Saccharobesus litoralis: one gene and its partner. The protein of the gene in region 1 interacts with the protein of each later gene in a pairwise test. Links are inferred from orthologs where the notes say so. Each region holds a gene or a part of one and is shown in the gene's direction. Other genes may lie near its edges. The genes, in order: tsaE and rlmB.

Evidence for each region.
Region 2: the proteins of tsaE (region 1) and rlmB interact in binary tests that used the Escherichia coli proteins (3 or more experiments, as listed by UniProt). The link is inferred for Saccharobesus litoralis from one-to-one orthologs.

The regions. Positions count from the first base shown.
Region 1 is NZ_CP026604.1:5,214,799-5,230,268, forward strand. What follows is about bases 12,779-15,468. They hold tsaE (tRNA (adenosine(37)-N6)-threonylcarbamoyltransferase complex ATPase subunit type 1 TsaE), read left to right. Parts: upstream 12,779-13,739; coding sequence 13,740-14,198; downstream 14,199-15,468. Other genes in these bases: C2869_RS19770 (NAD(P)H-hydrate dehydratase), read left to right, coding at 12,779-13,679; C2869_RS19780 (N-acetylmuramoyl-L-alanine amidase), read left to right, coding at 14,213-15,468. Outside these bases: C2869_RS19710 (NAD(P)/FAD-dependent oxidoreductase), read left to right, coding at 1-978; C2869_RS19715 (DUF2256 domain-containing protein), read left to right, coding at 999-1,148; C2869_RS19720 (cryptochrome/photolyase family protein), read left to right, coding at 1,145-2,686; C2869_RS19725 (hypothetical protein), read left to right, coding at 2,919-3,545; C2869_RS19730 (SDR family NAD(P)-dependent oxidoreductase), read right to left, coding at 3,999-4,733; C2869_RS19735 (thiol-disulfide oxidoreductase DCC family protein), read right to left, coding at 4,730-5,170; C2869_RS19740 (CbrC family protein), read right to left, coding at 5,511-6,023; C2869_RS19745 (hypothetical protein), read right to left, coding at 6,126-6,449; C2869_RS22520 (hypothetical protein), read right to left, coding at 6,501-6,773; bifunctional glutamate N-acetyltransferase/amino-acid acetyltransferase ArgJ, read left to right, coding at 7,074-8,318; C2869_RS19755 (glutathione S-transferase family protein), read left to right, coding at 8,518-9,129; C2869_RS19760 (mechanosensitive ion channel family protein), read left to right, coding at 9,262-10,554; tRNA epoxyqueuosine(34) reductase QueG, read right to left, coding at 10,928-12,070; more of C2869_RS19770, read left to right, coding at 12,183-12,778; more of C2869_RS19780, read left to right, coding at 15,469-15,470. UniProt on the Escherichia coli protein: Required for the formation of a threonylcarbamoyl group on adenosine at position 37 (t(6)A37) in tRNAs that read codons beginning with adenine.
Region 2 is NZ_CP026604.1:3,147,808-3,163,388, forward strand. What follows is about bases 5,812-8,612. They hold rlmB (23S rRNA (guanosine(2251)-2'-O)-methyltransferase RlmB), read left to right. Parts: upstream 5,812-6,740; coding sequence 6,741-7,484; downstream 7,485-8,612. Other genes in these bases: rnr (ribonuclease R), read left to right, coding at 5,812-6,728; nadE (ammonia-dependent NAD(+) synthetase), read right to left, coding at 7,580-8,407. Outside these bases: C2869_RS11235 (methyl-accepting chemotaxis protein), read left to right, coding at 1-1,023; C2869_RS11240 (YebG family protein), read right to left, coding at 1,096-1,398; pyridoxal-dependent aspartate 1-decarboxylase PanP, read left to right, coding at 1,661-3,310; C2869_RS11250 (hypothetical protein), read right to left, coding at 3,336-4,046; more of rnr, read left to right, coding at 4,257-5,811; C2869_RS11270 (P-II family nitrogen regulator), read left to right, coding at 8,638-8,976; C2869_RS11275 (PilZ domain-containing protein), read right to left, coding at 9,256-11,646; serA (phosphoglycerate dehydrogenase), read right to left, coding at 11,843-13,069; ribose-5-phosphate isomerase RpiA, read right to left, coding at 13,183-13,836; C2869_RS11290 (5-formyltetrahydrofolate cyclo-ligase), read right to left, coding at 14,028-14,639; C2869_RS11295 (hypothetical protein), read right to left, coding at 14,663-15,151; C2869_RS11300 (putative metalloprotease CJM1_0395 family protein), read right to left, coding at 15,379-15,581. UniProt on the Escherichia coli protein: Specifically methylates the ribose of guanosine 2251 in 23S rRNA.

The DNA.
Region 1 (15,470 bases):
GTAATAGGAGCGGGGTTAGCTGGGCTGCACTGCGCCCACCAATTAACTAAACTGGATTACGACGTAACGGTTTTCGAAAAGTCGCGCGGTTGTGGCGGACGCATGGCTGTTAAACGTTTAGACTGGGGCGAATTAGATTTAGGCGCACAATACTTTACTGCCCGTAGCCCTGAATTTAGAGCGGAATTGGCAAAATGGCTTAAACTAGGAATCGTTAGACAATGGCGCTTTACGCCATATCAAGTAACGAACCAAGGACTAGTACCTTCTCCCGATACTGACACTAATGCCGAGGATCACAGTACGGCTCGCTATGTTGGCAGCCCTTGCATGAATAGTCCGGTAAAATACTTGGCGAGTACTGTTAACCTCCAGTTAAACACCTGCGTCACAAACCTTGAATACACTAATAATCGCTGGCGTTTAACAGGCGACAATAATTTGGCTTTGGGCAGCTATGATTGGGTAATTGTCGCCACTCCCGGTGAACAAGCAAGCGCCTTGCTAAACCAACAAACACATATAAGCTATCTAATTGCCAAGCAAGTGCACACTCCTTGCTGGGCACTAGGTGTCGCCACTACCGGAAAAGTCGCCCCATCAATTCAAGGCGTATTTGGTGACAATACGGTTTCTTGGTTATCACGACTATCTAGCAAACCTGAGCGTTGTATTAAACACAATTTTGACGACATCTGGATGCTACATTTTTCACCTGAAACATCAACAGCCTTAACGGCAGACACTGTTCTACCTCAAGGCCAACAATGGCTAGATAAAGTATTCAACAATCAGCTCACTATTCACCATCATTACCAACACTTTTGGCGATACGCCAATTTAGTCAACGACACATCACTACCCCCTTTGATTGACGACAGCCGCCGCGTGGTTGTTATTGGTGATTGGACGCAAGGAGGCCGAATTGAAGGCGCATTCTTATCAGCGCAACGCGTTATTAACTATATGTTTGCCTAAAGCCAACCATCAATCACACCATGAAAAAAGTTCATTTACCGACAAAAGACTGCCCTGTATGTGAACGATCATTTACATGGCGCAAAAAGTGGGCGAAAGACTGGCAGCAAGTTAAATACTGCTCAGAGCGTTGTCGGCGCTCAAGCAAACAAAAGGCAAAACGAATATGACAACGCAATACCATAAGCTGCGTCTAATATTGGGTGACCAACTTAATGCGAGCCATTCTTGGTACAAACAAAAGCAACCGAATATATTGTATTTAATTGCCGAACTACCCCAAGAAGTTAACTATGTTAAACATCATACCCAGAAAATAGTCGCGTTTTTCGCGGCCATGCAGGCCTTCGCCAATGGCTTGCAAAGCGCGGGGCATCAAGTTTTGCATTTAACGCTAGACGAAAGCCAAGCCCATAAAAACTTACCTGAATTGCTCGCGGCCATTATGCAACAGCATCAAATCAGCATATTTGAATATCAAAGACCTGATGAGAACCGCTTGCTGCGCCAATTACGTAACTTGGCTTGTGAAAAAATTGAATACGACACCGAGCATTTTTATTTACCCTTTGACGAGTTTGATACCTATCTCAAACCCGGCAAAAGCAGCAAGATGGAGTTTTTCTATCGTAAGTTACGTAAGCGCTTTGATATTTTAATGGACGATCAACAACCGGTTGGTGGCAAATGGAATTATGACGCGCAAAACCGTAAATCGTTTAAACCCGCCGATATCAAACAGCTACCTGAACCCTTGGTTTTCGCTAACCCAGTTAAGGATATTCTCAGCCGCTTGCAACGTCATCAAGTTGTGAGTTTTGGCAAATGCGAAGATAACCTACTTTGGCCAATTAACCGCAGCCAAGCACTCGAATTACTCAAGTATTTTTGTCGTTATTGCTTACCCCTGTTTGGTCAATTTCAAGATGCCATGACTTGCCAATCGGCACATAGCTGGTCGTTGTACCATAGCCGCTTATCATTTGCGCTCAATAGTAAAATGCTTTCACCTAAGCAAGTGATTGCTCATGCGCTTGCCGCTTATCATCAAAATGCGAATATTGACCTAGCCCAAATCGAAGGCTTTGTTAGGCAAATTTTAGGCTGGCGTGAATTTGTTAGGTTGGTGTATTGGCAAAATACCGAGCAGTACTCACAACTCAATTATCTAAATGCTAGCCGCACACTGCCCAGTTACTTTTGGCACGGCAAAACCAAAATGAACTGTATGCAACAATCGATAAACCAATCGCTAGATTATGCATACGCCCATCATATTCAACGCCTAATGGTAATCGGCAATTTTTGTTTGCTAACCGGCATTAACCCAGAAGAAGTCGATGCATGGTATTTAGGCATTTACATTGATGCCATTGAATGGGTAGAAATGCCCAACACCCGCGGCATGGCCTTGTATGCCGATGGTGGCCTATTCGCCTCAAAACCTTACGCCAGCAGCGGTGCCTATATCAACCGCATGAGCGACTACTGCAAAACCTGCTATTACGATGTTAAACAAAAAACAGGCCGCAAAGCCTGCCCATTTAACAGCTTGTATTGGACTTTCCTCAACAACCATCGTCCAACCCTAGGTAAAAACCCACGCCTCGCCATGCCGTATCGCAACTGGGATAAAATGGATAAAGAGCAACAACAAGCGATTATTCAACAAGGTCAAGTTTGGTTGGATAATTTGCAAGAACTTTAAAAACTTGTCCCAAGAATGTAAATAGTTGGGGGGACGCAACAAATACCCCAACCGCTTCGTAAAGGCTTTAACGCGAAGCCGACACTACCTGAAATCCGCACAATTTAGCTGTAGCTTATCGCCCATCCTTTATAAATTTATAAATAAGGGGTTGATCCACACTCAAAATAATTGTTAACTATTAAATGTTTTATTAAACATTAAAACAACTTAACAATTAAAAGGATAAAAAATGAATAAATTAATACTGGCACTATCAACAATTGCGACGGGTTTAGTTATGTCAAGCAATGCTTTGGCGGCTGAAAAAGTGTTTGATTCGCCGCGTATGGTAACAACACCCTATGGTTACAACTTGAATATTGTGGCGACATCAGGAGATGTTTTCTGTAAAGCCAAAGGCTATCAGTATTACAAAAACACTGAGCTTAAGTTTTTTCCTGAAACCAGTGGTCAACCCCACTACTACGCGATACCTGTAGGACAAAGCGCCAATACCGAATGGAAAATGGGTGAAACTCTTGGTGGCGAATATTCTTCACCTTACATTTCAAAAATCACCTGTTACTCGCCAGAGCCAGTTACGCCTGCAAATGGCGTATTTATTGACCCTACGGTAAACGTTAACGGCCAAAACTTACGTTTTGCCGAAACTGCTGTATTAAATGGCTGGTCACTACCTATTAATGTTATTTTCTGTACGGGTAATGGTTTCATGCCTGGCACACAAGAAATCGAGACCATTTATCAAGGCTCTTATGCAGAGTACAACGCGCCTGCCGGTGGATGGGTGAAGAAAACAGCATCAGGTAATGGAATCAACATAGTTTCAAAAATTGAATGCGGCGATCCTATGTAATCTCGCTTAAAGCTTAATTTAACCTCAACTCTGGTTAAGAATTGCGACACTATTAATTTCCGTTAGTTAACAAGTTTTGATAACCAACAGAACTTCCTTTCTATTTCTGGAGAGAAATTTGAGCCAAGAACAAAGATAATTGCTCCATGCATTATCTCCTTACCCTCCATCCATGGAGGGCAAGGCAAGTTTACGCGTCAATAGCTAGCCTATTGCAAGTGAACTTAACGCCCAATTGTTTACAAGAGCTTGGTTCAAAGAGCCTCCAGAAACGGATTTATTATCCAGAATTGAGGTTAATTTATTAACAGGTAAGATCTTAAGCCTTACCTGTTTATCCAACAATATCCGCGGGATCACCCACAAACTCAAGAGTTCTCAAGGTAACTTTCTAAACCACACTGACAAAAATCTGGGTTATCCACAATAGGATTCGAGCAATGCCTTGCCCCCCTAATACGCTATCTCTTCACCTTGCCAATCTATATACGCCAGCTCACCGTCTGGCACTAAACCTTGTTGGATAGCCAATAGCTGTCTGGCAACAAATTCTGGAGTAAAAAGCTTGCCTTCTTCGACCCGTTTTTGAAATGGTTTGGATAAAGGTGTATTTGTGGTGCCGGGATGAAAGGCTATTAATTTAACGCCCTTGGCGCGGCGTTTTAATTCAATGCTAGCAGTTTTTAACATCATATTCAGCGCAGCTTTAGATGCTCTGTACCCATACCAACCACCTAACTGATTATCACCAATGCTGCCGACACGGGCACTAAACACGGTGACATAGGTGCAAGTTTGCTTGGTCAGAATAGGTAATATTTGCTTTAGCCACATAACAGGAACGACAGTGTTGCAATGGTAAAGTTGCTCAATATAGCTAAATTCCAAATCCTCTAGCTTCTTCTCCGGCATTTTTTCATTATCGTGTAAAACACCATGACAAATATAAACATCATGGACCCGCCCCACTAAATTCGCGATTTGATTAGTCGTACGCGCAATACAAGTCGCGTCATATTCTGTTTTAAGCCAAATTAAATTATCCGCTGCTAAGTCTTTTGGACAATCACAACGGCTAACGGCAATAACCTGTTTACGCGCAACCAATAAACGCTTGATAAGCGCTTGCGCAATGCCACTACTGGCACCAATCACTAAACTATCGGCTAAAATATCAGTATGTGTCATAGTGTTTCTTTTGGATCTTTTGACGAAAGCATTTTTGCTTTAGGGTTTGACGATTGGCAGGTTTCACAGTGGCGTTTGCCTGTTAACAGCAAAGAAATTGACGCTCGGTGTTGGGCAAAAAATCGATAGGCGAGATCTAAAAACGGCCTTAACCATGGCCAGTTAATCGGTGAAAACCATAAACCTTTCCCCACTAAATGCCATGCTCGGTAGGTAACATCTAACCCGACAAGTAGTTGACCTTTATCCGTTAAACCATGCAGTTTTTTAAGCGCAGCGAGTTTATCAATACGCTGGCTAAAACTTTCGAATTGCTCAGAATACACATCGACCATACGAATTTTATTATCCGTATCTAACTTCTCTAGCTGTCGCACCTCAGCCAAACAAAGAGGACACAAGCCATCAAAAAAGAAAATGAGTTTTGCGTTAGTCATAGGCGTTCGAGTATTTGTATTTTATAACTAGGCTTTACGCCGTTTTTGCTAAATAAGATCACCCAATTTTGATCTGCTCCAGAAGCGACTACCGACAACGTAATAACTTTGGGCCATTTGCTCAGTACAAACCGGAAAGGATCGTTAATTTATTAACGCGTTGGCATGGTGAAAATGATGAATACAATTCAAAGACGATTAATCCACCGTGTAGTATGCCGCCAGCGGTGTTGATTACAGAGTAGGTTTTTTAGAGTGAGTAAATCAAGCTTGGTTATACTTAATGAAGGATCATGCCTAGCTTTGTTAAAAGCTCTACTTGACGTACTAGTTATGAATATTAATTGGCGTCCCAAACCCAGTACTTCTTGTTATCTAAACTGAACAGATAAACTGATATATCACTAGCATCCTCATAACTAGATAACTTTTTATCAGGAAGAGTATCCCAAATCCATTCAACCTCTTCACGAGTTTGATTATCTTCAATAAAGCAATCTAGAAAATCTTGTTTGTTCAAAAAATCCTGCTTCGACGCAATGCACTCGAATGTAGGCTGTCTTCCTTTGATTGTTGGCCAAGCAGTTTCTTGCCAAGTAGGTAAAGCAGGTGTTTTGTATGTTATTGTCTTAGACGCCTCTGAACCATCATCAAATATCATATTTGGTTCAATGTCTAAATCTATAAGCTTTCCAGATGCAAGGCACTCAAAACAAATACAATCAATACTATTAATGCCCGAGTAACCTCCAGCATCAAAACAAACTTCGAGCTTTCCACAAACAGAACAAGCTTCAGGCTCTGATGTTAAAAAAGCAAATTTATCTGGATTTTTAAAATACTTGAATTCCATAACATTAATGCTCCTGTAGTCAGCGATACTTGGGAATAAAAGCATGGCTTCAGTTAGTTAGGAACTAAAGCCATGCTTTTGACACTTTACATTATGCGACTGTTAGTTTGTACACTGCCCTGTAACATCATCATACGTATAACCACCCGTGTAGGTAACTAAGTTGTCATTAATTACCTTGGTTACAACATTATCTGCCGGATCTGAGCTTAAAACATAATGCGTATATTCTTTATACGAATCATTTCCTGATAACCCATAATCATTGACTTTAGTATATTCGATCACGACTTCACCAAAATAACCAAATGAAGGGGAAAATGAACTAGCAATATCTAAGCTTTTATTTCCATTTAGGCGAATATCTGCATAGTAATTTGTAATATCGTAACCGGAAAACGTATTGTTTCCGCCAGACTGCCTCATATTTATTACGTCATTTACGAGAAAATCAATTTCAGGGAATGTTCCTAACGTTCAATTATAAATGCCGTCTACAGGGATTACTCTACGATAGACAGGTCTATCTAAATATATAATGTTTGTTAGGGTTTCTTCAGTAGAATACTTTTGCACTTTTCTTATTTTAGGACTATCCAAACTCGCTGAGTTATTTGAATAGCTATAACTCTTAACACAAGCACTTTCTATTAAATTTTCCGAGGAATCTTTTAATTCCATTAAATAGTCTGCTTGAGCGCAAAAACTAGCTGCATACACGGAAATTGCTATTAACAGAGTTTTTTTCATTATTTTTTCTCTTATGATTTGATGAATTGTAAAACTGCCAGTTTATATTTGTCTCGCGACACCATGTTCTCAATGGATGGTCACTCAACTCAAAAAACTAATCCAATTTACTTAAAATTACAACATCTATAATTCGTGGTTAACCTTTAACCCGCAGCTAATTTTTAAACTCACTCTTAATAATCGTCACACCTCAAAACGCCCAAACTCGATAAGCTATTCCAACTTATTTTTGCATGCTGGTGTACCTAATCGTAAAATCACTTGATACCCAATGGATTAATCACTAGCAGAAGAGTTATGCCAGTTAATTTACCCGCAATTGAAGATCAAGTTTTAACCCCGATTAAGGGCATTCGTTTAGGCTGGGCCGAAGCCGGCATTAAAAAAGCCAATCGCAAAGACATGCTGGTTATTGAAATAGCCGCAGGCAGTTCAGTATCCGGAGTGTTCACCTTAAACCGCTTTTGTGCAGCGCCCGTTACCTTATGTAAAAAGCACCTTGCTGCCAAACAAGGTATTCGCGCTATGGTGATCAATACTGGTAATGCTAATGCGGGAACCGGTGATGTAGGCATGCAAGATGCTCAAACAACTTGTCAGCAACTGGCTGAAATAATGCAAATATCACCAGAGCAAGTGCTACCTTTTTCAACCGGTGTCATTTTAGAACATTTACCGATGGACACTTTGCTTGCTGGTTTACCGAAAGCCGTGGCTAATCTTGATGCCGATAACTGGCACAACGCCGCTTGGTCTATTATGACTACAGACGTCGCGCCGAAAGCCTACAGCAAGACCTTGGATGTCAACGGCAATACCGTGAATATCACAGGTATGTCAAAAGGCGCCGGTATGATCCACCCGAATATGGCCACCATGTTGGCTTACATCGCGACCGATGCCAACATTGAACAAAGCCTGCTAGATGAAATCACCAAAGAGATCACCGACGTGTCGTTTAACTGTATCTCGGTCGACGGTGATACTTCAACTAACGACTCTTTTATGATTATCGCTACTGGCCAAGGCGATAGCCCTGCGATTACTAGCCGAGAAGATGCTGGTTTTAACGAGATATATGCGGCCCTAACCGAAGCCGCACAATACCTAGCGCAGTGCATAGTACGCGATGGCGAAGGTGCAACTAAGTTTATGACGGTCTCAATTCAAGGTGCCAAAACCGTTGAAGAAGCGAAAACCATCGGCTTCTCAATTGGTAAAAGCCCATTAGTCAAAACCGCTATGTTCGCCTCTGATCCTAACTTGGGTCGCGTATTAGCCGCCATCGGTTACGCCTCGCGTGAATGTGCATCACTAGAAGATTTAAATACCGACAGCCTTGAATTGTATTTTGGTGATGTTCTGGTTGCCGAAAAAGGTGGCCGCGCCGCAAGCTATCAAGAAGAAGACGGCCAAGCAGTGATGGATAAAGAAGAAATTGACATCACAGTCAAACTTAACCGTGGCGAGCAACAAGCCACAGTATGGACCTGTGATTTTAGTTACGACTATGTGCGTATAAACGCAGAGTATCGCACCTAAGCAACATAAAACACTCATTTTGGCTCTGGTTTAATTCAGAGCCAAAAAACATAGCTTGCCTAATCACAATTACTATCACTCATTATTTGGCTAAACAGGCATTTCACCTTAAGTCATCCCTCCTTTGCAGCACATACCCCTTTGTTTATTTTTACGTTTCGCCTAAGATGTTCGTTCACATACACGATAAGGAAATACTATGTACACTGTTTACGGCGATTTGCTGTCTGGCAACTGCTATAAAATCAAACTACTGCTCGAGTTTTTACAAATACCCCATCAATGGCAACATGTGGATATATTGGCTGGGGAATGCCAAACAGTCGAGTTTAAGCAGAAAAATGCCAATGGAAAAATACCATTATTAGCCTTGGATAATGGCGAATACTTGGCTGAATCAAACGCCATACTTAACTACCTAGCCGACGGCACAGACTACCTACCCACAGATAAATTACAGCGCGCTCGTGTTCTACAGTGGCAATTTTTTGAACAATATAGTCACGAACCTTATATTGCTGTAGCTCGCTATATCAATAAATACTTAGGTTTACCTAAAGAGCGTGAAGCTGAATATCATGCCAAACAAACCGGTGGCCACAAGGCTCTGGCTGTCATGGAACAGCAATTGGGTAAAACGCCATTCTTGATAGAGGACAAACCCACAATTGCTGATATTAGTTTATATGCATACACCCATGTCGCGCATGAAGGTGGCTTTGACCTGTCAGACTACCCAGCTATCAATGATTGGCTTAAACGCTTTAGTCAAATTCCACACTATACAAAAATGTCTGGCGACAATGGTTAAACAGGCTCATTAGCTTGGTGTGATAAAACAGTAATCAATAACCCACTTTTCACTAGGCAATTTTAAAATTAGCGCTATAGTGTCGTTTCTTACTATTCTTAGACTATAGTCTTTCTGATGGACTTAAGTTACATGCAAATATCTGTTATTAATGAAAAAATAAAACGCCTGTGGGAGATGTTACAAACCAGCATTAGCTCGGGCGAGTTTTTTTACCAACTGCTGTTTATCATAGGATCTATCGGCTTAGCTTGGTTTTTAAGTCGTATGGTTTTTTCCAATACCAAAACACAAGCTAGTAAAGACGACACAGTACAAGAACGCAAAGCCTTTAAAGTATTGGCCGCTATTCAAACGTTAAGCGTTCCCATTTTAACCTTTTTATTTTTAAGCATGAGTGCCCACTATGGCGAGCAATTACTTAAGCAATCTTGGTTAATTACGATTGCCATATTCTTTGCTTCGCTAGTTATGATCAATGGTTTTATCTCCTACATGGTCAAAGGCAGCGTCGCCACCAAAGCGGTACAGTGGTGCACGATAACCGTATTGTTGTTACACATGCTGGGCTTGCTGTCTTCATTAACCGCTATTCTGGAATCGATTGCCATCTCGGTGGGTGATAAATCCATATCCGCTTATGACATTGTTAAAGTATTGATATTTGGCGCTTTATTATTTTGGGTTGGTGGCGTATCCAAAAAAGCCGGCACCAACGCTATCAATAATCAACCTAGTTTGGATCTTCGCACCAAAGAAGTCGCCACCAAGCTATATGAAATAGTGCTATTCGTGGTTATTTCGCTGGCGTTTTTACAAATTATTGGCATCAATATCACCACACTGGCGGTATTCGGTGGTGCTGTTGGTTTAGGTTTAGGTTTTGGTTTACAGTCAATCGCCTCAAACTTTATTTCAGGTTTGATTATATTGCTCGACCGCTCAATCTCGCTGGGTGACTATGTTGAGCTAGAAGAAGGCAAAGAAGGTTTGGTGCGTGAGATCAAACTCAGAGCCATCACCTTAGAAACCTTTGACGGTAAAGACATTGTCGTACCTAACGAAAAGTTTATCAGCTCAACCTTTACCAACTGGACCCATAAAGATAAAAAACAACGCTATCGCGTCGACTTTTCAGTGGCCTATGATTCAGATATTCACAAACTCGTCCCACTAATAAAAGAAGTCGTCGCCAGCCACCCAACAGTCATTAGCGGTGAACATCTACCTATTGAAGAACAACCCGATTGCGAGATCGCCAGCTTTGGTGATTCAGGCATCAATATGTTTGTCGAGTTTTGGATGGAAGGTATTGATGATGGTAAAAATCGTGTCGGTGGCGATTTATTATTAATGATACTCGATACTCTACGCCAACACGGTTTTGTTATTCCGTTCCCGCAGCGCGAAGTACGTATGCTGTAATATTTCAATTATCAAAACTGGCTCTCTCGCGCTGTTCTGTTGTAGCGCGGGAGAGTATTATTCTGCCGCAACCGCCAATATTTGACAGATCAACAAGCGCGTTCTACTGTTGTTAAAACAAAACCCGATATTAATGCAGGTCAAGCGCCTTTTTCTGAGTATAAATCAGTTGATATTAAACAGTCTGTCCTGCACATAATCGACCATCAAGTACAGTAAGCAAAACAACAAATTCCGCATATAATCCAAGTCACTATCACCAGCAAGTGTTACAGGCGATGTTGCAGTATTTCAGCGCAGATATGACTCAAACTTTTCATCAATTAGCCAAACAAAAATAATTCGACCGCCTATTACCAAGTATAACATTTAGCTAAGCATCACGCGGTAAGCCTTTTTCCACAATGCGGATCAGGCGTTGTGTTTTTTTATCCAGATTAACTTGTTGCTTTTGTTTTTCTGCCTGCTGAGCTAAAGCCCAATCGATATGCTCAACCACTAGCTCACTCACCTCAACTCGCTTACTGGTTAATGCGCTGACAATCGCCGCAGAGTATGGCGCATTACCTAGTGCGACCGCGATATTACGTAACCAACGCTGATGACCAATGCGGCGAATGGCCGAGCCCTCGGTATTCTTTAAAAAAGTATCTTCGTCCCATGCCCACAAGGTAAGTAAGTCCTGACTTGCAACATTACCTCTTTTTTGAAAATCCTGCTCACAGCTTAACTCGGCATAACGGTTCCATGGGCAAACTAACTGGCAATCGTCACAGCCGTAGATTCGATTACCGATTAACGGTCGAAATTCTTCAGGAATTGCCTCTTGCAGTTCAATTGTCAGGTAAGAAATACAGCGTCGGCCATCGACGACGTATGGCGCCACAATAGCTTGGGTCGGACACATGGTCATACAAGCCACACAACTGCCACATTGCTCTTGAACTGGCTCGTCAACCGGCAAGGGTAAATCAACTAACAACTCACCTAGAAAAAACCAAGAACCGGCTTTTTCATCCAGCAAAAGTGAGTGCTTACCAACCCAGCCCAACCCGGCTTTAGCGGCAAGTGGTCTTTCTAAAATGGGGGCGGAATCAACAAAAGGCCGAAAGCCTAATTCTTGTTCTAGCTTTTCACTTATCTGTTGCCCTAAGCGTTTTAAACGATTGCGGATCAACTTATGATAGTCACGCCCCAAGGCATAGCGGCTAATAAAGGCCGTGTTTGGTTCTTTGAGATCTTGGGCGAAATAAGCCTCTTCGGGTAAATAATCCATGCGCACAGAAATCACGCGCAAAGTGCCAGGTTGCAACTCGGCAGGACGGGCGCGCATCATGCCGTGGCGCGCCATATAATCCATTTCTCCGTGATAATTGTTATCTAACCAAGCTTGTAAACGAGGCTCTTCAATTGATAAATCAATATCACTTACCCCCAACGCCTGAAAACCTAACGTTTGCGCCATAGCTTTAATTTGGCTTTTAATGTGTACGAGTTGTTCAGCCGTTAATGTCATTTTAGGGATAGATCCAAGAAAATAATCAGAGAATTTTGCCACGTTCATTTTTATGTTACAAAGACAACATAAAACGTACGCAAAGTTTATTTAAAAAAATCAGGGCAATGTGATGATAACGTCATCTTTACCGTTAGCGGTTTACACTCCAGAACAAGTGCGTAATCAAGAGGCACAAGCGGCTATCGCCAACAATCTTTCTCTTTATCAGTTAATGCTAAATGCCGGCCAAGCTACATTTAGTTTAGTGCAAGCGATTTATCGCCAACCAGCAAAAATGCTAGTTGTCTGCGGCGCAGGTAACAACGGGGGGGATGGTTTTGTCATCGCCAAGTTAGCCAAACTCGCTGGCTGGCATATCGATGTGATGTCTATGCCCGATTGCCCACCGTATAAAGGGGATGCACTAACCGCTTACAACGATTATATCGCGCTAGGCCGCAACGTACTGCCATCAGAGCAAATTCAATTTAACCAATACGACGTTATTATTGACGCCATTTTAGGCACAGGCGCACTAAGACCCTTGGCAGCCAGTTGGTCAACCATTGTCGATAACATCAATCAAGCCAGCGCATTAACCATTAGCGTTGATATTCCCTCGGGTTTAAATGCGACAACCGGTGCCATTTTAGGCAACGCGATAATAGCAGACCACACAGTCACTTTTATTGGTGTTAAGTCAGGCTTATTAACCGCCAAAGCGGCTGACCATGTAGGCACTCTGCATTTTGCAGACTTAACGGTGGCAAATACCTTTGAGCAACAAAATAAGCCTTATTATCGCCGCAGTGAATGGAGTGAGCTACGCAGCTTATTACCCGCACGTAAACGCGCCAGTTATAAAGGTGTATTTGGCCATGTTGTGTGTATTGGTGGTGACAAAGGCATGGCGGGGGCGATAAAAATGGCTGCCGAATCCTGCTTACGATCGGGTGCAGGCTTAGTGTCGGTTATTACTCACCCAGACAATGTATTACAAGTTGCCAACGGCCGCCCTGAACTCATGGTATTTGGTGTCAATGGCCTTGAGCAGACCAGTCAAGAGCTGATAGATAAAGCCGATGTGGTATTAGCAGGACCAGGTATGGGACGTACAGGTTGGGCTAATGGTTTAATGAGCCATATCTGTCGCCTAAATAAACCCATGGTGATAGACGCGGATGGCTTGAATTGGTTGGCTGAACATCCACACAAAAATACCCAGTGGATTTTGACACCACATACAGGCGAAGCGGCACGTTTAATGGCGCAAAATACCGACAAAATAGAGTTAGACCGTTACGCGGCCAATTACGAAATATCGGCTCGCTATGGCGGCATTAGTATTTTAAAAGGCGCAGGAACACTCATCACTTCCAGCCAGCAAACTCATATTTGCACTGCGGGTAACCCAGGCATGTCGAGTGCCGGCATGGGCGATGTGTTAGCAGGCATATGTGCCGCTATGCTAGCCCAACAACCAGCTCATCAATATTCAAGGTTTCAAGCCGCCGAATTAGCCGTTTGTTTGCATGCTGCTGCGGGGGATCTTGCTGCACAAACAGGAGAACGTGGTATGATAGCCAGTGATTTAATTGCACATATTCGAACATTGGTCAATCCGTAAGCATTGCGCTAGATGGTTTAATTCATCCAGCTCGCCACGAGACCAAGCATTTTAGTGGCTATGACAGAATTATACTTTGAACTTATTGATGCTGACGCAACCGTTGCGTTTGGCAAAAAATTGGCAGCTTCACTTGAAATGCCTTGTATTATTTATTTAGAAGGCGACTTGGGGGCGGGCAAAACCACCTTTAGTCGCGGTCTCATTCAAAGCTTTAATTATCAAGGCAATGTAAAAAGCCCGACTTACACCTTGGTGGAACCTTATGAGCTCGAGTCAGTCAATATTTATCATTTTGATTTATATCGCCTAGCCGATCCAGAAGAGCTTGAATTCATGGGCATACGCGATTATTTCAGTGGTAATAACCTTTGTTTAATAGAATGGCCGGAAAAAGGCGTCGGTTGGTTGGAACCTGCCGATATTCTGGTTAATATGCAATATGTTGACGACCATCGTGCGATCCGCTTAAACGCAAACTCGGCGCGCGGCGAAAAAATACTTTCGGCACTAACTTAAACACATTAATCATCATGAAAAAGTGGCTATCTCACAGTTTGATCTTTTTCAGTTTGCTTTTGACCTTTTGCGTCAATGCAGCGAACAAAATTAATGGTGTTCGAATTTGGCCGTCCCCCGACAAAACCCGTGTCGTATTTGATCTTTCCAACAAACCAAGCGTTGAACATTTCTTTTTAACCAACCCGAATCGTCTGGTGCTCGATTTTAAAGACACTGGTAAAGGGTTAGATTTAACCTCCGTCGCGGCCAAAGGCAAACTAGTTAAAAAGATCCGCTACAGCACGCCAAAAATAAAAAATAGTCGGCGAGTCGTGATTGAACTTGCTCAGCCACTCAACGCCAATATTTTCGCATTAGCCCCCACTCAACCTTATGGCGATCGTTTAGTGGTTGACCTAGAAGGCAAGCAAACCGTCAATCAACCGGTCAAAACCGCAACCAACACCACTAACCGCGATTTAATTATTGCTATAGATGCCGGACATGGTGGTGAAGACCCTGGTTCCATTGGTGCGAAAGGCAATTATGAGAAAAAAGTCACGCTGCAAATTTCCAAGCGGCTTAAAGCCTTAATTGATAAACAAAAAGGCATGAAAGCCGTCATGATCCGCACTGGTGATTATTATGTTGGCCTAAACAAACGCTCCGAACTGGCAAGAAAGAGCAAAGCTGACTTACTGGTTTCCATCCACGCTGATGCGTTTACAACACCACAACCTCGTGGGGCGTCGGTTTGGATGCTATCTATGCGCAGAGCCAACAGTGAAATCGGTCGCTGGCTTGAACAAAAAGAAAAACATTCCGAATTACTTGGTGGTGCAGCTGAAGTTATCAGTGACACAGCTAACGAAAAATATCTGGCTAAAGCCTTGTTGGATATGTCAATGGAGCACTCAATCGCCACAAGTTATGAGATAAGTAACAAAATAATTGGCGAATTGAAACGCGTAACTAAAATGCATAAAAAAGCGCCGCAAGCCGCGAGTCTTGCCGTACTGAAGTCACCGGATATTCCGTCTATCTTGGTTGAAACCGGCTTTATTTCCAACCCAACAGAAGAGCGCTTATTAAACCAGCGCGATCATCAGCAAAAACTAGCCAATGCGTTGTTTAAAGCCGTAAACAACTATTTCCGCGCCAATCCACCTGATGGAACATTGTATGCGTCCTTATACAATGAGCGTGAATATATTGTGCGGCGTGGCGATTCTTTGTCTGTGTTGGCCGCTCGCTATGATGTGAGTATTAATGCCTTAAAAAAAGCCAATC
Region 2 (15,581 bases), 2.1 Mb from region 1 along the record:
GCTTTAATTGCCATTTATGTAGCCCGTTCTATTAGTACAACTGTATCAGAATTGCGTGATTCTCTTGCTGAATTAGCCAGTGGTAAAGGTGAGCTAAGCCATCGATTACAAGTTAGGAATAAAGATGAGTTAGGGCAGTTAGCCACTAACTTTAATCGATTTATTGATACATTAAGCCAATCTATTTCTGATGTGATGGGCGTTTCTCACCCCTTGCTTGATACGTCTACCCGCTTAATTTCTAATACGGAACAAGCTCGCACTTTGACTTCGCAACAAGCTGCAAACGCTGCGCAAACTCAACAATCTATGACTGAGCTTAATCAATCGATTGAAGGGATTAGTGAGTCAGCAGGGCTGGCTAACTCAGCGGCTAATGAAGCTGAGGTGGAAGCGAATAATGGCTTAACTGTGGTGGAAGCCACAATAGAAAACTCGAAAAAACTCAATGAGCAAATAGACACTACATCCAAGTCGATCCACAGATTAGCACAGGATACAGATAGTGTAAGTTCGATCCTTGATGTGATTAACGCTATTGCGGAACAAACCAATTTATTGGCACTTAATGCGGCAATTGAGGCGGCTCGCGCCGGTGAGCAAGGCCGAGGTTTCGCTGTGGTTGCTGATGAAGTAAGAACATTAGCATCGCGCACAGGTGATGCCACCACAGAGATCCGTGATTTGTTAGATAAGCTGCGCAATGCAGCAAGTGAAAGTGTGACAATGATGGGGCAAGCGGAAACCTTGTCGTCAAGCAACGAAGAGTTTGCGATTAAAACCGGTTCGGCACTTGAACAAATTAAAGGCAGTGTGGAAAATATTTCAATGATGAATAACCAAATTGCCACTGCGACAGAAGAGCAAAGTGTAGTTGCCAACCATGTGGTTGATATTATTAATACAATGTCGGAAACCGAACAGCAAATTCAAGGCACATTTAGTTCACTGGAAGAAGTGTCGCATCAATTGCATCAAGCTTCAGACGACTTAATGGAAGCCACTAGCCAATTTAAGCTCTAGTGTCATATGCCATAACAACAAAAGGCGAGAGGTTAATATAGACCGTCTCGCTGTTTGTTATTGGAAAGAAAGCTAATTTGTTGCGTTAATCGGGGTGACGTTTGAATCTTCAGTCTCGTCAGCATTAACACTTTTGCCAACTTGCTGTAACTCGTCAACTTTACCTTTAAACGCGTTACTGAACGATTCTTTATTTTCCGCAATTAAGCGACCAATATTTTCAACTTGTGATTCAGACAAGCCTTCAACTTGCTGTTCAATGACTTCAGAAATAACCTCGGCCAGTTCTAGCATTTTATCGTAAGCGTCTGCTTCTTTTTTACTGGTAAACATTTTGCCGTCTCTGTCGCATTGCCATAAAGCTCTTACACCCATAACTCACCCAATATGTAACTGTTTTTATGTACAGTATATCATGCAGATTTATATTGCAAATCTAATTTAAGAATTTGTTTTAGTCTAATTTAGCCGATTAAATGCGCAAAACGTAAGTTGTGGTTTAGACTTTAATCAAATAAGTATATTTGCAGTCCATTTATTTATTTTTAATGACATAAAAATACTGATTATAAGCAGACAAGTGATTAAAAACGGATTAAAGTTGGCGCATCAAAGCAGTGTGAGTAATTTGAGTCAGGTGAGAGCAGAAACCAACAAGCAAGCAACAGCGAATGAAGAGTCCTTGCTGCGTATTTTTACCGTGCCAGAGGCGCCTGATTCTACATTGGGGCGTATAGAGCAGGAAATTTCGCAAAATTTAAATGGCTTTCTTTCAGAGCATTTAGTGGCTAAAGAGCACAAACTGAGTGAAATTGAAAAAGATTTCTCTGATGCACAATTACCTGAAGAACCGCAGTTTGTTTCTGATCACACCAGTTTTTTGTTAGATAAATTGGTAGCTCAATCCGTTCACACCTCTTCTCCTAGCTTTATTGGACATATGACATCGGCGTTGCCCTATTTTATGTTACCAATGTCAAAAATTATGATTGCTCTCAATCAAAACCTAGTCAAAATTGAAACCTCAAAGGCGTTTACGCCGTTAGAGCGTCAAGTACTGGGTATGATGCACAATTTAGTTTATGGCGGTGCATCGAGTTTTTATCAAGAATATATGCACTCTGAACAGTTTTCACTGGGCGCATTCTGCTCGGGTGGAACAATAGCGAATGTAACTGCGTTATGGGTTGCTCGTAATAACTTGTTTAAGCCAAGTGGCAATTTTAAAGGTGTTGCCCAAAGTGGTTTATACAAAGCCTTATTGCATTATGGCTATAAGGGCGCTGCAGTTTTAGTGTCGGAGCGCGGTCATTATTCATTGGCTAAGTCAGCCGATTTACTCGGCATTGGCCGTGAAGATGTCATTGCAATTCCAACCGATGCTAATAACCGTGTCGATATTGATAAGTTACGCAGCACAGCAAAACAGTTGCGTGATAATGGTATTGCCATTTTAGCTATGGTTGGGGTTGCCGGTACCACAGAAACCGGTAATATTGATCCACTGGCTGAGATGGCTGCAGTCGCGAGTGAAGTTGGGTGTCATTTTCATGTCGACGCGGCTTGGGGTGGTTCCACCCTGTTTTCGCATAAATACGCTTCCTTACTGGCTGGCATTGAGTTGGCTGATTCTGTGACTATTGATGCCCATAAACAAATGTACGTGCCTATGGGTGCGGGCATTGTTTTGTTTAAAGATCCTTCCTTGGCAGGACATATCGAGCACCACGCAGAATATGTACTAAGAAAAGGTTCAAAAGATTTAGGTAGCCATACGTTAGAAGGTTCGCGTCCTGGTATGGCCATGTTGGTCTTCGCCAGTATGAATATTTTGGGCCGAAAAGGTTATCAATTGTTAATCGACCGAAGTATTGAGCAGGCACGTTACTTTGCGGAATTGATAAACCAACAAGACGATTTTGAGTTGGTCTCTCACCCTGAGTTATGTTTACTGACTTATCGTTATGTTCCTGCGCCACTTAAGGCGATTTTACGCAGTGGTAACCAAGTACTTATTAGTCAGGTTAATGAGTATCTTGATGACTTAACTAAGTATGTGCAAAAGCGCCAACGTGAAGCCGGAAAATCATTTGTTTCTCGAACTCGTATTAATCCGAGTATTTATCAAGGGCAATCGATTACGGTTTTTCGAGTCGTGTTGGCTAATCCACTAACAACGCAACAGATTTTACAAGATGTTTTGCAAGAGCAGCGAGAATTAGCGCAAACCAGTCAAATTGCCCTGCCAATGTTAATGAAAATGTTAGCGCAATGGCAAGCCGCTTAAGACCTTATATATTAAACTAACCGTCTTACATCGACATTATACCGAGTGATTTTTCGTACTCTTTACGATGAAGCTCGCGAAGCTTAGACATGTAATTTGATTCACTGGGTACATCAATGTAAGGTAATATCTCGCGCACTAAATTATCGGGCGCAGCTAAATTGTTAGCATTCGGCTGACTAATTCTGAATTTGATAAATTTGTCTTTTTGAACAAATAAATAAGAGTAGGATGTGTATTCTAAGCCGGATAATAAATAAATTTTTGTTTTGGCTTTGAGCCCTGAATATTGCTTGCCGTGCCAATAAAATTGGTAAACCGACACTTCTTTTCCTTCACGTTTTTGATACAAACCTTGGGCTACGGCGTTATCTATTTCTGAAAAAATATTGCGCATTTCACTGCTAAGTAAATAACGATTATGCTGCCAAGAGAAGTGGCGGATCGGATAGGTGTATATGGCAATTTCGTCTTCATCGTAGTAGCGATTTTCATAGCGAATGCTGGCACCGAGTAAGGGCTCTTCGTAGGTATGTCGCTCTAGCATGACTAAGCTAGCAGTTTGGTCTGGAAACTTTAGATCTTTGTCATAGTTGCTTGGGATCACTGGTAAAGGTTTAGGGGGTGCTTTTTCTGTTACCAGAATGGGATTTGTGACTTGGTTATTTTGTTGAGTGCTGTTGCAACTCAATAAAGCCAAGGGAATAAGTAAAACTTGGCAGATAAACTTCAACATCAGCCGCACCTTAAAATATAACCACAATTGTTATAATACTAGTTAATATTGCTAGTTTAGATGGACTATTTTTAGCCTTATAGCGAAGTATTCTCAGCCAGAACTGCTAATAACATAGCTTAATTAAAAATCGAGTTTTCTTGCTTGTCTGCTCGCATGTTAATTGAGTTCGCGTATACTTATAGATAATTGACACAAAAGAATAAATTTATGGCCAAACCTGCCAATACTCCTCAATATCACCCATTACTGGCTGAGAAAGTCGCAGCCTTTGTTGAACAATCACTGGCTCCCGTATCGTTTGAACAACTCTGCCATCAGCACAATACGTTAGATAACCATGCCCAACGTGAAATGCACGCTTGTCTGGAAGCGTTAGATGCAGAAGGGCGGGTGATTTTGGCCAAAAAAGACCAATATTCTACCCCTGAAAAATTGGGCTTGGTCACAGGTAAGGTTATTGGCCATCGCGAAGGGTTTGGCTTTTTAAACTCGGGTGCAGGCAAAGACTTGTTTATAGCAGGCCACATGATGACTGCTTATATTCACGGTGATTTTGTATTGGCTAAACTAGGCGGTTCTGACAAGAAAGGTCGACGTGAAGCACGTTTAATTCGTGTTTTACAAAGCCGTCAAGAAGCCATTGTCGGCCGCTATTTTGTCGAGCATGGTTTAGGGTTTGTCGTACCGGATGATAGTCGAATTCAACATGAAGTGATTATAGAGCCGGGCAACAATAAAAATGCCCGTCACGGCCAAATGGTGGTGGTTGATTTAATTAAACGCCCGTCAAAACGCACCAGTGCGATTGGTAAAGTATCGGAAGTATTGGGTGATCACATGGCACCGGGTATGGAAATTGACGTTGCTTTGCGCAATTACGATATTCCGCATAGTTGGTCGCGCAAGGTGCTTAAAGAATTAGATAAAATAGCGGACGAAGTTCCTGAACAAGCTAAATTAGAGCGACAAGATCTACGTCAGTTACCCTTGGTGACCATAGATGGTGAAGATGCCCGCGACTTTGATGACGCGGTTTATTGTGAGCGTAAGCGTTCTGGTGGTTGGCGTTTATGGGTAGCGATTGCTGATGTGAGTTATTACGTGCGGCCAGGTACCGAATTGGATAACCAAGCACAAGAAAGAGGCACATCCGTATACTTTCCTGAGCAAGTCGTGCCTATGTTGCCTGAAAAGTTATCTAACGGCTTATGTTCACTTAACCCTAATGTTGATCGCTTGTGTATGGTCTGTGAAATGACCATTAGTGAAGCTGGTAATTTGTCGGGTTATCAATTTTACCCTGCGGTGATGAATTCACATGCACGTTTAACTTACACTAAAGTGGGTAAAATTTTAGATGGTGATGAAAAGTTACGTGAGCAATATCAAGCTCAAGTACCACACCTAGAAAATCTGCACCAAATGTATCTGCGTTTAAAAGAACGACGCATGGAACGAGGTGCTATAGAATTTGAAACGCCAGAACCCAAATTTATTTTTAATGCTGATCGCAAAATAGATTCGATAGAGTTGGTTGTACGAAATGACGCTCACAAGCTAATCGAAGAAAGTATGATTTTAGCGAATGTTGCGGCGGCGAAGTTTATTGAAAAGCATAAAGCACAAGCGCTATTTCGCGTACATGAGCCGCCAGAAGGTGAGCGTTTAACTAAATTTATCGGTTTCTTAGGTGAACTTGGCATTACAGTCACTTTAGATAATCAAGATATTAGCCCACATACATACAAAGCTTTAGTCGAGCGCATTCAAGGTCGGCCTGATCAAGAGCTGATACAAACCATGATGTTACGCTCTATGCAGCAAGCTATATATAGTGGTGATAATCAAGGACACTTTGGCTTAGCGTTGAAAGGTTATTCGCATTTTACCTCGCCTATTCGTCGTTATCCTGATTTAGTTTTGCACCGAGCGATTAAATCTGTGTTGGTACAGCAAAAAGCCGCCAAGCGTCAAGGTGGTGAGTTTCAATACCAAGCGGAAGATATTGACCAGTTAGCTGAGCATACTTCAATGACTGAGCGCCGAGCTGATGAAGCCACGCGTGATGTGGCTAACTGGCTTAAATGCGAATTTATGCGTGACCATATTGGATGTACTTATGGCGGTGTTATTTCTGCGGTCACGAGTTTTGGCTTTTTCGTTCGTGTGCATGATTTGTACATTGAAGGTTTAGTGCATATTGGCTCCTTGGGTAACGATTACTATATTTTTGATAATGCCAAGCAACGTTTGGTTGGCGAGCGTACGCGTCAGGTTTATAAATTGGGAGATGAAGTCGTCATTCAAGTAACATCAGTAAACCTTGAAGAAAAGAAAATAGACTTTATCATAGCGCCGCCCGACGCTAAGTTGGATGAGATTGATGATAGGCGCGCGTCAGCCAGTACTAAGCAGCCGTCTAAGTCAGAACAATTGCGTAAAGAAAGTAGCGGCCAAGAACGAGCTGGATCGCGAAGCGACAAGAAAAACTCAGCTAAAAAGAGCCGTCGTTCGGGCAAAGGTAAATCTAAAGCCAAAACCAAAGGTAGTCGCACGCAACAATTAATGCAGCAAGAAAAATCAAAAGGCAAGGCCGGTAAGAAACCGGCAGCTAAGAAAAAAGCAGGGGCTGCGTCAAGCGGCGCCTCTAAAACTAAGCGCAAAAGTAAAAAGCGTTAGGAGATACAGAGTTTGAGTAAGTCTGAAACCATTTATGGTTTACATGCAGTTGAAGCGGCTTTGCAAAATGAACCTGAGCGATTCATTGAATTGCATGTGCTTAAAGGTCGAGAAGATAATAGATTAAATAGTATTTTACACTTAGCTAAGCGGATTGGTTTGCCGGTGCAAACGGCTAACCGACGGGCATTAGATGAGAAAACCCATAATGCGAGGCATCAAGGTGTTGTCGCGCGTGTAAAAGCCGCGCCTACATTAAATGAATCAGATTTAGATGTGATCCTTGATAAAAAAGGCCAATCTATCTTTTTACTTGTGCTCGACGGCGTGACGGATCCGCATAATATTGGCGCTTGTTTACGCACGGCAGATGCAGCAGGTGTAGACGCGTTAATTGTTCCAAAAGATAAATCAGCTAGTTTGACATCAACCGCACGCAAGGTGGCGTGTGGTGCTGCAGAAGCCGTACCTTTTATTCAAGTGACTAATTTATCGCGTACGTTAAAACATATACAAGACAAAGGCATTTGGATAGTGGGTACCGCAGGTGAAGCAACATCAACTTTGCATCAAGCTAAGTTAACCGGACCTATGGCATTGGTTATGGGAGCAGAAGGTAAAGGCATGCGCCGATTAACTCGTGAAAACTGTGATGAACTTATTTCTATCCCGATGGCGGGTGAAGTGTCTAGCCTGAATGTGAGTGTCGCGACGGGGGTTTGTTTATTTGAAATAGTGAGACAACGAAATTTATAGTTTTCTTGCTTGTTGCAACCTTGTTTCGTTGTAAAATAGCAAGCTATTCGTGCTGAGTGATAGCACAAATAGCTTGCAACCAATAAGATTGACCTTTAATCGTATATGGTTGGAATAGCTTGGCGTTTATGCTCTGTTTTGCGGTAGATATCGATAAGTTTATTGGCAACGTCTTCGGCTACCGCTTTCCCTTCTAAAAAGTCATCTATTTGGTCGTAGGTGATCCCTAACGCATTTTCATCTTCTTTTTGTGGGTCTAACTCTTCTAAATCAGCAGTAGGTGCTTTAGTGATTAAGTGCTCTGGTGCACCTAACTCTTTGGCTAATGCTCTGACTTGGCGTTTACTCAAGCCAAATAATGGCACTAAATCACATGCACCGTCACCATACTTCGTAAAGAAGCCAGTGATATTCTCAGCTGAATGGTCTGTACCTAATACTAATCCACCTAACATACCGGCAATCTCGTATTGAATGACCATGCGTGTACGGGCTTTGACGTTGCCTTTTACAAAGTCGATTAACTCATTTGATTGTGGTTTTAAACCCGCTAAGTTTAATTGACTTAGGGTTTCACTATGAATGCCATCTGCTCCCGGTTTGACATTGACGGCTAAGCTTTGTGAAGGCTGGATGAAATCGAGGGCCATTTGCGCATCGGCTTCGTCTGCTTGAATATCGTAAGGTAAACGCACAGCAACAAATTGATAGCCTTGACCATTTTCATTGAGTTCATTAACGGCTAGCTGGGCTAATCTGCCTAGCGTGGAAGAGTCAACTCCACCACTAATTCCCAGTACCAAGCTTTTAACACCGGCACTTTTCATTTGTTGTTTGATAAAGTCGATACGGCGGCGGATCTCAAATTTTACGTCTATTTGAGGCTGAACTTTCATTTGTTCTACTATATATGCTTGGTCCATATTCTTGATTTAGTTGGGGTAATTGACAAGATATATTCAATAATATCTAAAAAACTTGATCGAAACGACAATAAGTTAGCTATTATTGAGTATAAATAAAGTGAATCTTACTCAAGTCAATATTTGTTAAGGGAGTGAGTAGCCAGTGATACGTGTACAAATTTAAACATGATCAGTTGAGTTATCGCTTTTAAACAACAATTAAACCAAATAGGGGAAGGAAAATAATAATGAAATGTGTAACCGCTATTATTAAACCGTTTAAGCTAGATGATGTACGCGAAGCGTTAGCTGAAGTGGGAGTGACAGGCATTACCGTTACTGAGGTAAAAGGCTTTGGTCGTCAAAAAGGCCATAAAGAGACGTATCGCGGTGCTGAATACAGCATAGATTTTTTGCCTAAAGTGAAGTTAGAGATCGTACTGGCTGATGATCAAGTTGAAAAAAGTATTGAAGCAGTCATGAATGCCGCGAGCACAGGTAAAATTGGTGATGGTAAAATATTCGTGACCAATGTTGAGCATGTGATCCGCATTCGAACTGGCGAAGAAAACGAAAGCGCCTTGTAATCGGTTAAATCATACAAGTTATAGGCAAAGCGATCAGGTTTTAGGGGAAGCTGTCAAAGCTACCGCGTCCTGCTCTCGCCCCTTACCTGCATCCATGCAGGCAAGCTTCGAGACCCCATGAGCATATGCTCTACTATGTGATTGGGGTTGCCTAAAAGGATTTAGGTAGTAGGACGACGCAGGAGCCAAAGTCGAGAGTAAGCGCTGACAATGAACCATAAGGCCTGAGCGAGAAGACTATAGCTAGGATAATCTAGCTAACTTAACTAACGCTATTGATTAATTATTGTATTCAAACTCCAACTCTCCAACTTGATGCCAAAAATGGCTGGTATCCACCACTTCTACTAAACCGGCTAGCGAATCAGAAAACTTTTCAATTTCTTCTGCTTTATGTGGGTTGAATTGGCGAATGTAGTTTAACTGTTGGTCTATTTGTGCCAGATTGCTTTCTCCAACGGGCAAAATGTTGAGCCACAAGCTGCTTAATTGTGCTTTGTTCAACGTTTGACGAATAAAGTGCTGAATATTTCTTACGTTGGCGCCCGCTCGCGATTGCTTGGGTATGTCGACTTGATTTGGCTGTATTTGGAAGATTAATTCATCTTGTATCGCTTTGCCATTACGACTAAATAAATCAATTGAGCGAATTAATGGCGGTTTACGTTTGTCATCATGGATGATTTGAAAAACTGAAATTCTGTTTTTATTGACCGGCGACTGCAGTTTGGTCAGTGTTTTGAGCTCTTGCGTTTTATAGTCAGCGACTAACAGGCGATCAAAATAAAAACCTTGGCGATTTTTAAATATGCCATAGCCTATACTTGGATAGAAGTTAATAAATAATGTACGTAGTGCGCGTTGCAGTAAGACAAATTTATCGTACTTGTCGTTAACCTTTAATCGCTCAGCATTAGATTCAAATAGCTTTTGCATAAAGCCAACGACTTTTTCTTGCTGTGGATCAACCAGCTCAAGGTGTAGATCCATACTTTCTAAATTGATCCCCACAACGCGATATAAAGTTTTATTTAATGCATTAGCCTCGCCAAATTTAATAAAGTCACTCGCGGTAACTTGTACCACATCACCTTGTACTAAAGGCAAGCTCATGGTCGAGGCTCGCACTTTTAAGCCGCAGGTGGACATATCCATAGAAGTGCAAGCCATCGTATCAGAGTACTTTTGATGCGTTAATGCTAAACGAGTTTGATAAAAGTAGCGGATTTCTTGGCGCGCGCATTGCGGCTCAACACTGAGTATAGATATATTGGCGACTTTTAAACGTGGTGCCATTAACGATGTCAGTTTTTGAGTATTCTCTGCGGTTAATTGATATTTAGCTGGAGGAACAAGTAATTTTTCATGCTCTGTTAAGCGTTGCAGCATGACACAATGGGTTAAATTATTAATTGGCTCTAAGGCCGTATTCGCGTCCTCTTCACTGCTATACCAGTTATATTTAATGGTGTGGATATCCTCAGGTGCAATTGCAAACGCTTTAACACTGAATACAGCGAGTGTTCCGTGTTTTTTAGCAAAGGCTAAAAAGGGCATTAATAAATCTTTTTGCTGCAGTTCACTGAGTGTGGCCGATAAAAAAACAACTTTATCTTGGCGAATAAATTTAATGGCTAATAAGGTTTCATTTTGCGCGAGTGGTAATTGCGGCCAATTTGCATAAATGATTGAATGCAGGCGTTGGGCTTTTCGCTCATCTTCAAAAAATGTTAACTCTTGCTTGGTAAATTCATTAGTCAGGCAGTGACGTACAGCTGTGGCTTGATTATCTTTTACACTAATAAATATGGGTAACCAATGGGTTTGCTTTAATAAGTGATCTTCAATTAAGCGGGATTCAGCTAAATCTTTTGCGTTGGCAATATCAACTTTAAAGCGCGCTCTGTTTTCTGTTATGTAGCCATCTAAAAAACTAGCCCAGTCAAAGGAGTCACTTTTTAATGCGATACCGATTTTTTGACTACCATCAGGTTCAGGCTTATTGGAAGTGAACATCACTTTGTATTCAAACGTAGGCTCACAATCGAATGTATAATCACGAGTTAAAGAGTGAAAATTGACTTGAATGGTTTGCCCTAACTTTATTAAGCCAAATGGCTCAACTTTGAGCTGGCAGCCGCTGCGTGAAATATTCGAGGTAAATAGCTCAGTAGGCTCTAAATCGGGAGCTGAGACAATAACGGGTTTAGACAGGTAAATGCGCTCTTCCAGACGGCGCGTGGTGCGTCCTAAAACCGTCATTGGTACTTCATATTCTTTTATTGCCTGCTCATATTTATATTGTTTTTCGTACTCTTGATATTGGGCGGGGTCGGTGATTGCTTCGTATACACCTTCGGTATATTGATTGCCAAACTTTTCGACTTCTAAAACAAACATACGCTTGCCGACAGGATCTAGGTAAAAGCGTTTGTCACCCCAATTAAATTCACTGACGTCGTATTCACTGAAGGTCGACATGTCGATAGAGCGTTGGAATGGTTTAAATAATCGCGCTAATTCGCCCTTAATTGAAAACTGTTGAGGTTTGGTTAGCCGGCTGCAGGTTTTATCAAAGGCCAGTGGAAAAGTAGATTTATTGTAATAGGGGATAAGCAGATCGACGAATTTGCGAAGTTTAGGATCCAACTTAGCAGTATTACTAACCATACATCATTATTATCAATTATTGGTTTGCTGAGTATAGGTGATAATACGAGCGGTTGGAAATAAGTAAAGTGACTGATTTTCAGTTAAATGGTCGATTAAGCTGAAAATAGCTTGTGGTAAATAAAAAGTAGAGAGATAGATATAAAAAAGGGTGCTCATTGGCACCCTTTTATGACGTTTAAGGAGCATGTGTTAATTAATGTAGTACACGAGCTCGAATAGTACCGTCAATTTGCTTTAATTCTTCTAACGCTGCTTCTGCGTCATCTGAATCAACTTCAATCACTACATACCCAATTTCGGCATTGGTTTGAAGGAACTGAGCTGAGATATTGATGTTTTTCTCAGCAAACAATAAGTTGATTTTTGTTAACACACCCGGTTGGTTTTTGTGAATGTGTAACAAGCGGCTGCGACCTGCATGCTCAGGTAGTGACGCTTCAGGGAAGTTAACCGCAGAAAGCGTAGAGCCGTTGTCGCTATATTTAGCCAGTTTACCAGCTACTTCGATACCGATATTCTCTTGCGCTTCTTGAGTGCTACCACCAATGTGCGGCGTCAAAATAACATTGTCTAAACCGCGTAGTGGCGATTGGAATTCTTCATCATTACCTTTTGGCTCAACTGGGAATACGTCAATAGCTGCGCCAGACAGTTTGCCACTTTTGATTGATTCCGCTAATGCATCAATATCGACCACAGTACCGCGTGAAGCATTGATTAAGATAGCACCTTGCTTCATGGCTTCTAAGTCGGCCGCACCAAACATGTTTTTAGTTTGTGGCGTTTCAGGTACATGAAGTGATACCACGTCAGCCTTGGCTAATAGATCTAACTTAGAGACTTGCTTAGCGTTACCTAAAGGTAGCTTATCTTCTACATCATAGAAAATAACCTGCATGCCGATAGTTTCAGCCAAGATACCTAGCTGCGTGCCGATGTGGCCATAGCCGATAATACCTAGCGTTTTACCACGGGCTTCGTATGAACCTACAGCTGACTTATCCCAGCCACCACGGTGGGCTTTGGCATTTTTAGCAGGGATTTGACGTAATAATAATAAGGTTTGGCCTAATACTAGCTCAGCTACGCTACGCGTGTTTGAAAAAGGAGCATTAAATACAGGTACACCTAAGGCTTGTGCTGCACTTAAATCAACTTGGTTAGTACCAATACAAAAACAGCCTATGCCAACTAATTTTTCAGCAGCGTTTAAAACTTTTTCGGTTAAGTGAGTACGAGAGCGAATACCAATAAAATGAACGTCCTTGATTTTTTCAATCAGCTCTTCTTCAGGTAATGAAGTTTTCAAATACTCAATATTTGAATACCCATTGTTACGTAAGGTTTCCACGGCTGTTTGATGCACGCCTTCTAGTAGAAGGACTTTGATTTTATCTTTAGCTAAAGAATAGTTGCTCATTTTCTCTGACCAGTTGGGTATCGTTTACTACGCAAATAACTAGATATTCTGGTTGCTTGCGCCTCACGTACCGTAAAAATACATAAAACGAATCGATATAATTGTACTGTTTTTTATATCTCTTTTACACCGTTATTATCGGCGACCAACACGATATCTGCGCCGCGATGCGCAAACAAACCATTAGTGACAACGCCGACTATTTGGTTGAGTTGGGTTTCTAAGTGCATAGGGGCATCTATGCGTAAGTTGTGAACGTCTAAGATCACATTGCCGTTATCGGTAACGACCCCTTGGCGGTAGACAGGATCACCACCAAGACTGACAATTTCTCTGGCTACATAACTGCGTGCCATCGGGATAACTTCAACAGGTAGAGGAAATTCACCTAATGTGTCTACCATTTTGCTGTCATCAATTATGCAAACGAACTTTTTAGCGACAGCCGAAACGATTTTTTCTCGAGTTAACGCTGCACCACCGCCTTTGATCATGGCTTTATCCGCGTTTATTTCATCTGCGCCATCAACATAAACATCTAAACTATCTACGTCATTTAAGCTATATACTTCAATACCGAGTGCTTTTAATTTTTCGGTGGACGCTTCTGAGCTTGACACGGCACCTTTTATTTCATGCGCGATTGGCGCAAGTGCGTCAATAAAATAATTTACGGTAGAGCCAGTGCCAACACCAATGATGTCGCCTGGTTTGACAAATTTTACTGCGGCTTCGCCCACGGCTTTCTTTTTTTGATTTTGATCCACGTTTGGTTTACCTGTCGCTGGTTTATTAGTGTGTCTGACATTAAAACAAAAGCTTTTGCGGCTTATTGGCGTGCGCTAGCTTACTTGAACCAAGCTCTTTGATGGCTTGTTAATCGATGAGAAAATTTTGGCGGGTATGATACGTGAAAGCCTGATTATTCGCCATAAAAAAAGCTGTTATTCAAGCATGTTTAAAATGAAAATATTTCACTTGGGGTAATAATTGTCGGTAATGGCACATCCCAAGCTTGATTTGGTAAAGAAGGTAGATATTGGCAGTCATGCGCTAAGCCCACTAGTAAGGGTTTAGTTTGTGGTTGCAACAAGCTAAATGCGAAGGTGCGATCGTAATAGCCACCTCCCATGCCAAGCCTTTGCCCTTGCTGGTCAAAGGCGACTAATGGAGTAAAAACCACATCCAATTCTTTAACGGGACATATTGCTTGGCTTGATAGCTGGGGCTCACTAATACCAAATTTATTCAGGATTAAAGGCTCGTCTTTTTGGTATTGTAAAAATAACAGATGACCCGCTGTAAAAGGGTGCAATACCGGTAAATAAACCGTGATATTTTGTTGCCATAACCAATCAATAATTAAATGCGTATTTAGCTCACCATCATTGGCGAGATATATAGCCACGTTTTTAATTGGCTGTTGATGGCAATGCGAGTTAAACCATATTTTTACTTGCTTGAGTATAGATTGCGCAGCCGCTTGTTGCTGTTGTGGAGTCAGAGCTTGACGAGCTTGGCGTATTTGTTGGCGTAGGGCTTTTCTGGGTTCGAGAGCTTGTTTGGTCATCTTTGGTTTTATATTAATAGCGTTTATTTAATCAATGTCACGTACGACAATTGCTGGGTTATTAACAGGCGAAGATCATCGACTTGCTCTACAGGAAAAAAGAACTTTAATTGACCACCTTTGGTATAAGGGAAATGCACCAAGCCAACTTGATTTTGATCAGTTAGCCAAGCAAGTTGGCCGATGTCATAGTGAGTCAGATTTTGCTTATTAATTTTATCCAGTACCACTTGGCTTATTTGCTTGCCAGATAATTTGTGTTCATTAACTATGATGGCGTCGGGTGTCACCTGAATACAAGAGTGAATATTCTCAACCCATTGCTCAGATACTAATTTTTCGCTTGGCAGAAAACCGCCAATAAATGCGCCAATGAGCACAAAGCTAATCGCGCTAGCATATTCTTGGTTTGTGCAAACATAAATACTGGCGATTAAGGTAAAAAAACAAAATTGTTTTTGCCAATAAGAAAGGTGTAACCAGCGTTGTTTTATCTTTTGCCAAATGGGCATGTTTCATCCTGTGAGTATATAACCACTTGCTAAATTGTAGGGTCGATTTTACATCGACAAACCTTTCGTTAGCCGAAATAAATTCGGCCCTACAATGGAACGGGTCTTTAATCTCGCACGCTTTTCTACTTAGGTTGCTAATAAAACGAACTCAACAACATGTCAGAACTTTTGTGTCGCAGTACTATTATACGTCCTGATTCAGGTCTTGTTAACTCAAACTGGAATTAAGCGTAAGCCGAAATATGGGTTTCGCGAGGTAAGCTATTAGTGTGGTAATGGCGCTGTATTTTGAGTGCGCGCGTAGTGATACGTTCGTCAGCTTGGGCAATCGTATCGCTAAAACGTAGTGTTGCTTCAGAAGAATTTGCTGTAGCGGTTACGTTATTATCTTGATTAAGTGCGGCCGTTTCTTCATAGGCTAAAGAGG